DNA from 3 places in the Halomonas sp. ATBC28 genome. Region 2 is predicted to be linked to each of the others. Evidence: predicted binding sites of a transcription regulator. Region 2 holds the regulator's gene; each other region holds the start of a gene.

What was found. Region 2 encodes FNR, which switches genes on or off when oxygen is low (the NO sensors DNR and NnrR bind a similar motif). Its sites were predicted from a motif close to TTGATNTANATCAA; they were not measured.
Region 1: the regulator FNR is predicted to act here: its motif matches at 1,310-1,323, upstream of paaG (2-(1,2-epoxy-1,2-dihydrophenyl)acetyl-CoA isomerase PaaG).
Region 3: the regulator FNR is predicted to act here: its motif matches at 1,343-1,356, upstream of E0L35_RS04635 (enolase C-terminal domain-like protein).

What each region holds. Positions count from the first base shown of each region.
Region 1 covers NZ_VCQL01000012.1:45,396-47,586, reverse strand. The annotation lists gene paaI (hydroxyphenylacetyl-CoA thioesterase PaaI) at 1-210, opposite strand, end outside; gene E0L35_RS26665 (3-hydroxyacyl-CoA dehydrogenase NAD-binding domain-containing protein) at 203-370, opposite strand; gene paaG (2-(1,2-epoxy-1,2-dihydrophenyl)acetyl-CoA isomerase PaaG) at 372-1,163, opposite strand; gene paaY (phenylacetic acid degradation protein PaaY) at 1,750-2,191, shown strand, end outside.
Region 2 covers NZ_VCQL01000004.1:146,566-148,756, reverse strand. The annotation lists gene hemN (oxygen-independent coproporphyrinogen III oxidase) at 1-995, shown strand, start outside; gene fnr (fumarate/nitrate reduction transcriptional regulator Fnr) at 1,080-1,826, shown strand; gene ttcA (tRNA 2-thiocytidine(32) synthetase TtcA) at 1,819-2,191, opposite strand, start outside.
Region 3 covers NZ_VCQL01000003.1:230,159-232,349, reverse strand. The annotation lists gene E0L35_RS04635 (enolase C-terminal domain-like protein) at 1-1,187, opposite strand, end outside; gene E0L35_RS04630 (metallophosphoesterase) at 1,513-2,191, opposite strand, start outside.

The DNA.
Region 1 (2,191 bases), on a different contig from region 2:
GGCGGAATCGGCGAGGGCAAACAGAAACCCGCCATGGCAGTTGCCGTGCCCCTGCACCATGTCCTGGCGCACGGTCATGGTCAGTTCGGCGAAGCCGGGGGCCACGCGAGTAATACGCATGCCCAGCCCTTGGCTGGCGTGGTCACGGGAAAACATTGCCTCGGCGCAGGCTTCCGCCAGTTGCTGCGGGTTCAGTTGGGAATCACGCATGAAAGCTTTCCTCGTATAGGGCTTCGAGCCGAGCAAACACCTGACGCTTGGCCTCAAGGTTCTCGACGATAGCCTCGATAACCAAACGGCTATCGGTCAAGGCATTAATGGCGCCTGTGCTGATGATGCTAATAGTGGCGGTAGAGAGAAGGGTTGGCATATCACTCTCCCTTGAAGGTGGGGCGACGTTTTTCCATAAAAGCACTGACGCCTTCGCGGTAATCTTCGCTGCGCCCAGCAAGGCGTTGCAGGTCGCGTTCCAGGTCGAGCTGCTCGTTGAAGCTGTTATCGCTGCTGGCATGTAGGGCGCGTTTAATCAGCGCTAGGCCATGAGTGGGTTGAGTGGCCAGGTGGCGAGCCATGCTCATGGCTTCTTCTTGAAGCGCCTCATCGTCGACGCAGCGCCAGATCATGCCCCACTGTTCGGCGGTCTCGGCGGGCAGCTTGTCGCCCAGCATCGCCAGGCCCTTGGCGCGGGCCATGCCCACTAAGTTAGGCAATGTCCAGGTGCCGCCGGAGTCTGGAATCAAGCCGATCTTACAGAAGGCCTGAATAAAGCTTGCCGAGCGCGCGGCCAATACGATGTCGCAGGCCAGGGCGATGTTGGCACCGGCACCTGCGGCCACGCCGTTCACCGCACAAATGGTGGGGAACGGCATGTCTTTAAGGGCGCGCAGCATGGGGTTGTAACGTTTCTCAAGCGACTCGCCGAGGTCGGGGGCTTCTGCGTCGGGCGCGACGCTACGGTCGGAAAGATCCTGGCCGGCGCAGAAACCTCGACCGCTGCCGGTCAGCAGCAAAGCGCGAACGCTTGAATCCTGGCGCACGGCTTTTAGCACCTTGCGCATCTCGGCATGCATTTCGGTATTGAAGCTGTTCAAGCTTTCGGGGCGGTTCAGCGTGATGCAGGCGACGCCGTCTTCCACGCTGTAAAGCAGGGGCGCTTGGCTCATGGGTAATGTCCTTGTGTCAGTGCCCTTGAAAAGTGGCAGGTCGTTTTTATTGGAAGGCGCATGCCCTTTTCGCGGTCGGCGGTGCCCGCCAGTGACCGTTCGGCCTGTGATCCACAGGATGAATCTCTGCCGAGTATAGATTTATTTTGATACACATCAATATTATATGGGTGATTATAATGTGTCGCTTGTTGGTGTTGTTGGTAGTTTGTTATTTATTAACAATAACTTGTGTGACTTTTTTGCGAATATAAGATAATTGTTAGACGATGGTATAAAAAAACCAAGGTCGTCTAAAAAACTGACTTACAGCAGGGTGCGTCGAGTTTTTAGATAGCGGTGTGCCCATTCTTCAGTAGACGGCGACAGGTAAAGTGTTTGATGTTTTGTTACGCAAAATATAGTCTTTGTTTATATGGTGTATCAAAAAAGAGTGAGTGGAGGAGCGCCCCATGACGCAATCAGTGCAGCAAAGGCGCGATAACTCTAGGTGGCTACACAACTAATAAAGCAGTGGCCGAGCAGTTCGAAGAACTGGCGGTGGGGGCAACACCCCACACGGCCAATCAAGCTAACGGAGAGTGTTATGCCTTACTATCGACTTGAAGGGGTGACGCCGGTGGTACACCCGACGGCTTATGTCCACCCAACGGCAGTGTTGATCGGGGATGTGATCGTGGGCCCCAACTGTTATGTAGGCCCTGGCGCGGTGATGCGCGGCGATTTCGGCCGTCTTGTGCTGGAAGAGGGATCCAACCTTCAGGATACCTGTGTTATGCACGGCTTTCCTGGCTGCGTCACCAAAGTTGAGAAGGATGGCCATATCGGCCATGGCGCGGTACTGCATGGGTGCGTGATTGGGCGTGATGCCATGGTGGGTATGAACGCCGTGGTGATGGATGGCGCCAACATTGCTGAGAGGTCTATCGTTGCGGCAGCAGCGTTCGTTAAGGCGGGCTTCGAGTGTGAGCCCCAGTCGCTGGTGATGGGGGAACCCGCAAAGGTTAAGCGCGCGCTGAGTGATGAAG
Region 2 (2,191 bases):
ATCGACTGGATGCACGTTTTGGTCTTTCATCGTCTGCTGATCGCGATTACGCAATTGAAATAGATCCTCGCGAAGCGGATGTGTTTACGCTGCGCCATCTCGAATCCCTCGGCTTTAATCGCATCAGCCTGGGCGTGCAGGATTTAAGCCCGCTGGTGCAGAAAGCGATTAACCGTATTCAGCCTCGGGTACTTACCGAAACGCTGATGGAGGAGGCGCATCGCCTGGGCTTTCGCTCGCTCAATCTCGACCTAATTTATGGCTTGCCATTTCAGACTGAAAAGAGCTTTGCCAACACCCTACGCCAGGTGATCGAGCTCAACCCGGCGCGCCTTTCTGTGTTTAATTACGCGCATATGCCCGAGCGTTTTGCCCCGCAGCGGCGCATTAATGTCGATGACTTGCCAGGCGGAGAAGAGAAGCTAGCGATTCTGCGCACCACCATCGAAATGCTCACCGCAGCTGGCTATGTGCATATCGGTATGGATCACTTTGCCCGCCCTGACGATAGCCTGGCTATTGCCCAGCGCGAAGGCTCGCTGCAGCGCAACTTCCAGGGCTACTCCAGCCATGCTCAGTGCGACTTAATCGGGCTTGGCGTATCGGCGATTTCGCGCATTGATGACGTCTATGCGCAGAACCCGAGCGATCTGGCAAGCTACGAAGCGACGCTGGATCAGGGGCAGCTTGCCACCGTGCGTGGCATACGCTTAAGTGATGACGACCTGATCCGGCGGGACGTGATTGAGCGGCTGATGTGCGATATGGGCATTGACCTGGCCGCCGTTAGTCAACGCTGGAACATCGATGCCCCCCGCTACTTTGCGCCAGCGCTTGAGCGCCTGCAGAGCGCCGAACAGGATGGCCTGCTGACCCGCCGCGGTGATCAGCTTAACGCCACGCCGACGGGGCGGCTGCTGATTCGCCATATAGCAATGGCGTTTGATACCCATCTTTCCGGGCAAACGGGACAACAGTATTCTAAGATTGTTTAATCACCTTATTGCAGGCATGCTAAAGCGACTATAATAAGTAAGGATTTTCTAATTGATAAGCGGGACCCTCTCAAGGAGCAAAGCATGTTGGAACCCATGAGCCGTCGGCGCTCGCTACTCCATGAAGCTCGCTGCCAAACCTGCAGTTTGAGCTCACTGTGCCTGCCACTTGCCCTTGAGCTGGACGACGTGGGGCAGTTCGACGCCATTATTCGTCGTCGCGCGCCGCTGAAAAAAGGCGAACCGCTGTTTCGTCAGGGCGACACCTTTACCAGCGTTTACGCAGTCCGTTCGGGCAGTTTGAAACAGATCACCGCCGAAGGTAACGGCAGCGAGCAGTTGACCAATTTCTACCTGCCCAGTGAATTGGTGGGGTTGGATGGCATTGACGAAGAGCATTACCCCGGTAGCGTTATCGCCCTGGAAACGACCACCGTCTGCGAGATTCCTTTTGACCGCCTGGACTTACTCTCGGAGGAGCTACCCGAACTGCGTGGCCAGCTTTATCGTAGCATGAGCAAAGAGTTGCGCGATGACCGGCGTATGATGCGGCTACTTTCGCGTAAAACCGCCGATCAGCGGCTAGCAAGTTTTTTGATTACCCTCTCGGATCGTTTTCGTCGCCGGGGCTACTCGCCTTACAGCTTTCGCCTCTCAATGCCCAGGGCTGATATCGGCAACTACCTGGGCTTAGCGGTGGAAACGGTCAGCCGCATACTAAGCCGCTTTCAGCAGCAGAGCGTGGTGGCGGTCTCCGGGCGAGAGGTCAACATTCTCGATATGCCGCGCTTGATTACCCTCGCCGAAGAGGAAGAGCAAACAGTTAGCTGACGTTAAAGGCTTGGATACGCCCCGCCAGTAGCTCTGCTTGCTTGGCCTCAAGGCCTTCAAAATCGAACAGGCTGCGGTCGGCCAACTGGGAAGGGGCAATGTTGGTGACAGCCTTGAACATGCTCTCCAGGCGGCCAGGAAACTTTTTGTCCCACTCGGCGAGCATCTCTTTGACCACCTGACGCTGCATATTAGGCTGTGAACCGCACAGGTTGCAGGGAATAATCGGAAACGCCATCAGCCGCGAAAACTCGGCGATATCAGCCTCTTTGCAGTAGGCCAACGGCCGAATAACGATATTCTTCCCATCATCGGATAGCAGCTTTGGCGGCATCGCTTTCAGGTTGCCGCCAAAGAACATATTG
Region 3 (2,191 bases), on a different contig from region 2:
GGCGCATCGGTTACGGCCACTTTGCCACCCACAATCTCCGGCGGATTGCGAGTCAGGCGAGCGTCGCCCTCCTGCCATATCCAGTGGGTATCAAGCGCGGTTGTGCGCCCCACGGCGGCGGCCCCCACCTGGGCGAACATGGCAAGCGAAATATCGAAATGATTGTTGGAGTGCGAGCCCCAGGTCATACCATGATCCTGGCAGAGCTGGGAGACACGTACAGCACCGGAAAGTGTCCAGAAGTGCGGGTCGGCTAATGGAATATCGACTGAGCGCAGCATCAGCGCGTGGGCCATTTCCCGCCAGTTGGTGGCTACCATGTTGGTGGCGACAGGCAGACCGGTGGCATGGCGAAACTCAGCTAAAATCTCGCGACCGGAAAAGCCCTGTTCTGCCCCGCAAGGATCCTCTGCGTAGGCAATCACACCGTGGAGATCCTTGCACAGCCGGATCGCCTCTTCGAGCGACCAAGCACCGTTAGGGTCAATGGTCGTGCGCGCATCCGGAAACGCATTGTGCAGCGCCTTGACGGCCGCTATTTCTTGCTCGCCAGCCAGAGCCCCGCCCTTTAACTTAAAGTCTTTAAAGCCGTATCGATCGTGCGCCGCCTGAGCTAGCTCAACAATGTGCTGAGGGGTCATGGCCGCCTCGTCGCGCAAACAGTACCAGTCGTGATCCAAGCCCCCGGTGCCACGGCGGAAATCCAACGGCGTAGCGTGCCCATCACCGATAAAGAATAAGTATCCCAGCACGTCAACGCTGTCACGCTGCTTGCCGTTGCCTAGGAGCTCTGCCACCGGCACTCCCAGAAATTTCCCCATCAAATCAAGTAACGCCGCTTCAAGCGCGGCAACTGCATTGATGCGTAGCTCAAATGTCCAGGATCCTTTACCGAAATCTTCAAAATCGGCACTCCGTCCGGCATTGTGCAACGACGCAATCATGGAGCGCATTTTTCCGATCGACTGACCGACCACCATCTCTCTTGACTGCTCAAGTGACGTCTGAATCGTCTCGCCACCGGGGGCTTCGCCCACCCCTACATTACCGTGACTATCCTTGAGGATAACCAGGTTGCGGGTAAAATACGGCGAGTGCGCTCCACCGATATTGAGTAACATGCTATCGCGCCCTGCCACGGGAATGACCTGCATATCGGTTATCGTGGGAGTGTCGTGACTCGACATAAAACAATTCTCCATATAGGCGGTGTTAGCGCGCAGATCAGCATCCCGCTCATTGCCGCATTAAAATAACGAAGGCGGACAAACGCAGCCCTTGTTGGTCAATCAAAGACTTTTAAACTCAAACCCACTCTTCGCTGCTTGGCATAGGCGATCTAATTATCCGGATCAATATGTCATACATCATACAAACAAGAAGATAAGTAGCATGACTTTCAGACGCAAGCAGCAGTAGTGAAAATTAAACCAAAGTAGCACTTGCTGGCATGACTGCCAGCAAGTGATTAACAACCTAAAAAAGACATTAAATAACTGATTTTATTTATTTTTATACTTCAACCACCCAGCCTGGCTTAAACACCGCTGGAGTAAACTCATCAGGGTATCCACCAGGGTTGGCAATGATACGCGTGCCGTTACGCAGAATATCCACGGGTTCGTGAACATGTCCGTGTACCCATACATCCATATTGCCCATTAAATGAGGCAAGTGGGAAGCAAACGCGGGGGATAACGCGTCGCCCAGATATTGGCCTGGGATACAGTCGTGTAGCGGGGCATGATGGCTAACCACCACCTTAGGGCCATCAAACGGCTGGGACAGCTCTTTTTCGAGCCAAGCAAGCGCTTCTGCATGCACCTGCTGGCTTGCCTGAGGTGTGAATGTCTCCCCTGGCGAGGTTTGAACGATTTTAAAGTCGGGCATGTAGCGCAACGCCTTAGACTCAGTATCGGCGGGGTTTTGCGTTGGGTCACCGGCGTACAACGCAAAGTCAGTCCATAGCGTTGTACCGTAAAAGCGTACGCCATTGAAGGTGACGGCACGATTATCCAGAAGCTCAATGTCGAGCCGCTCGGCTTCGAGCGCCAGCTCATCACGCAGCAGCGGCATGCAGGTACCGTAGAACTCATGGTTGCCTGGTACATAGATAATCGGCGTGTCTGGAAACTGGTGGCGCGCCCAGGCAAGGCCTTCGCACTTACGGTGAATATCCCCCGCCAGAACC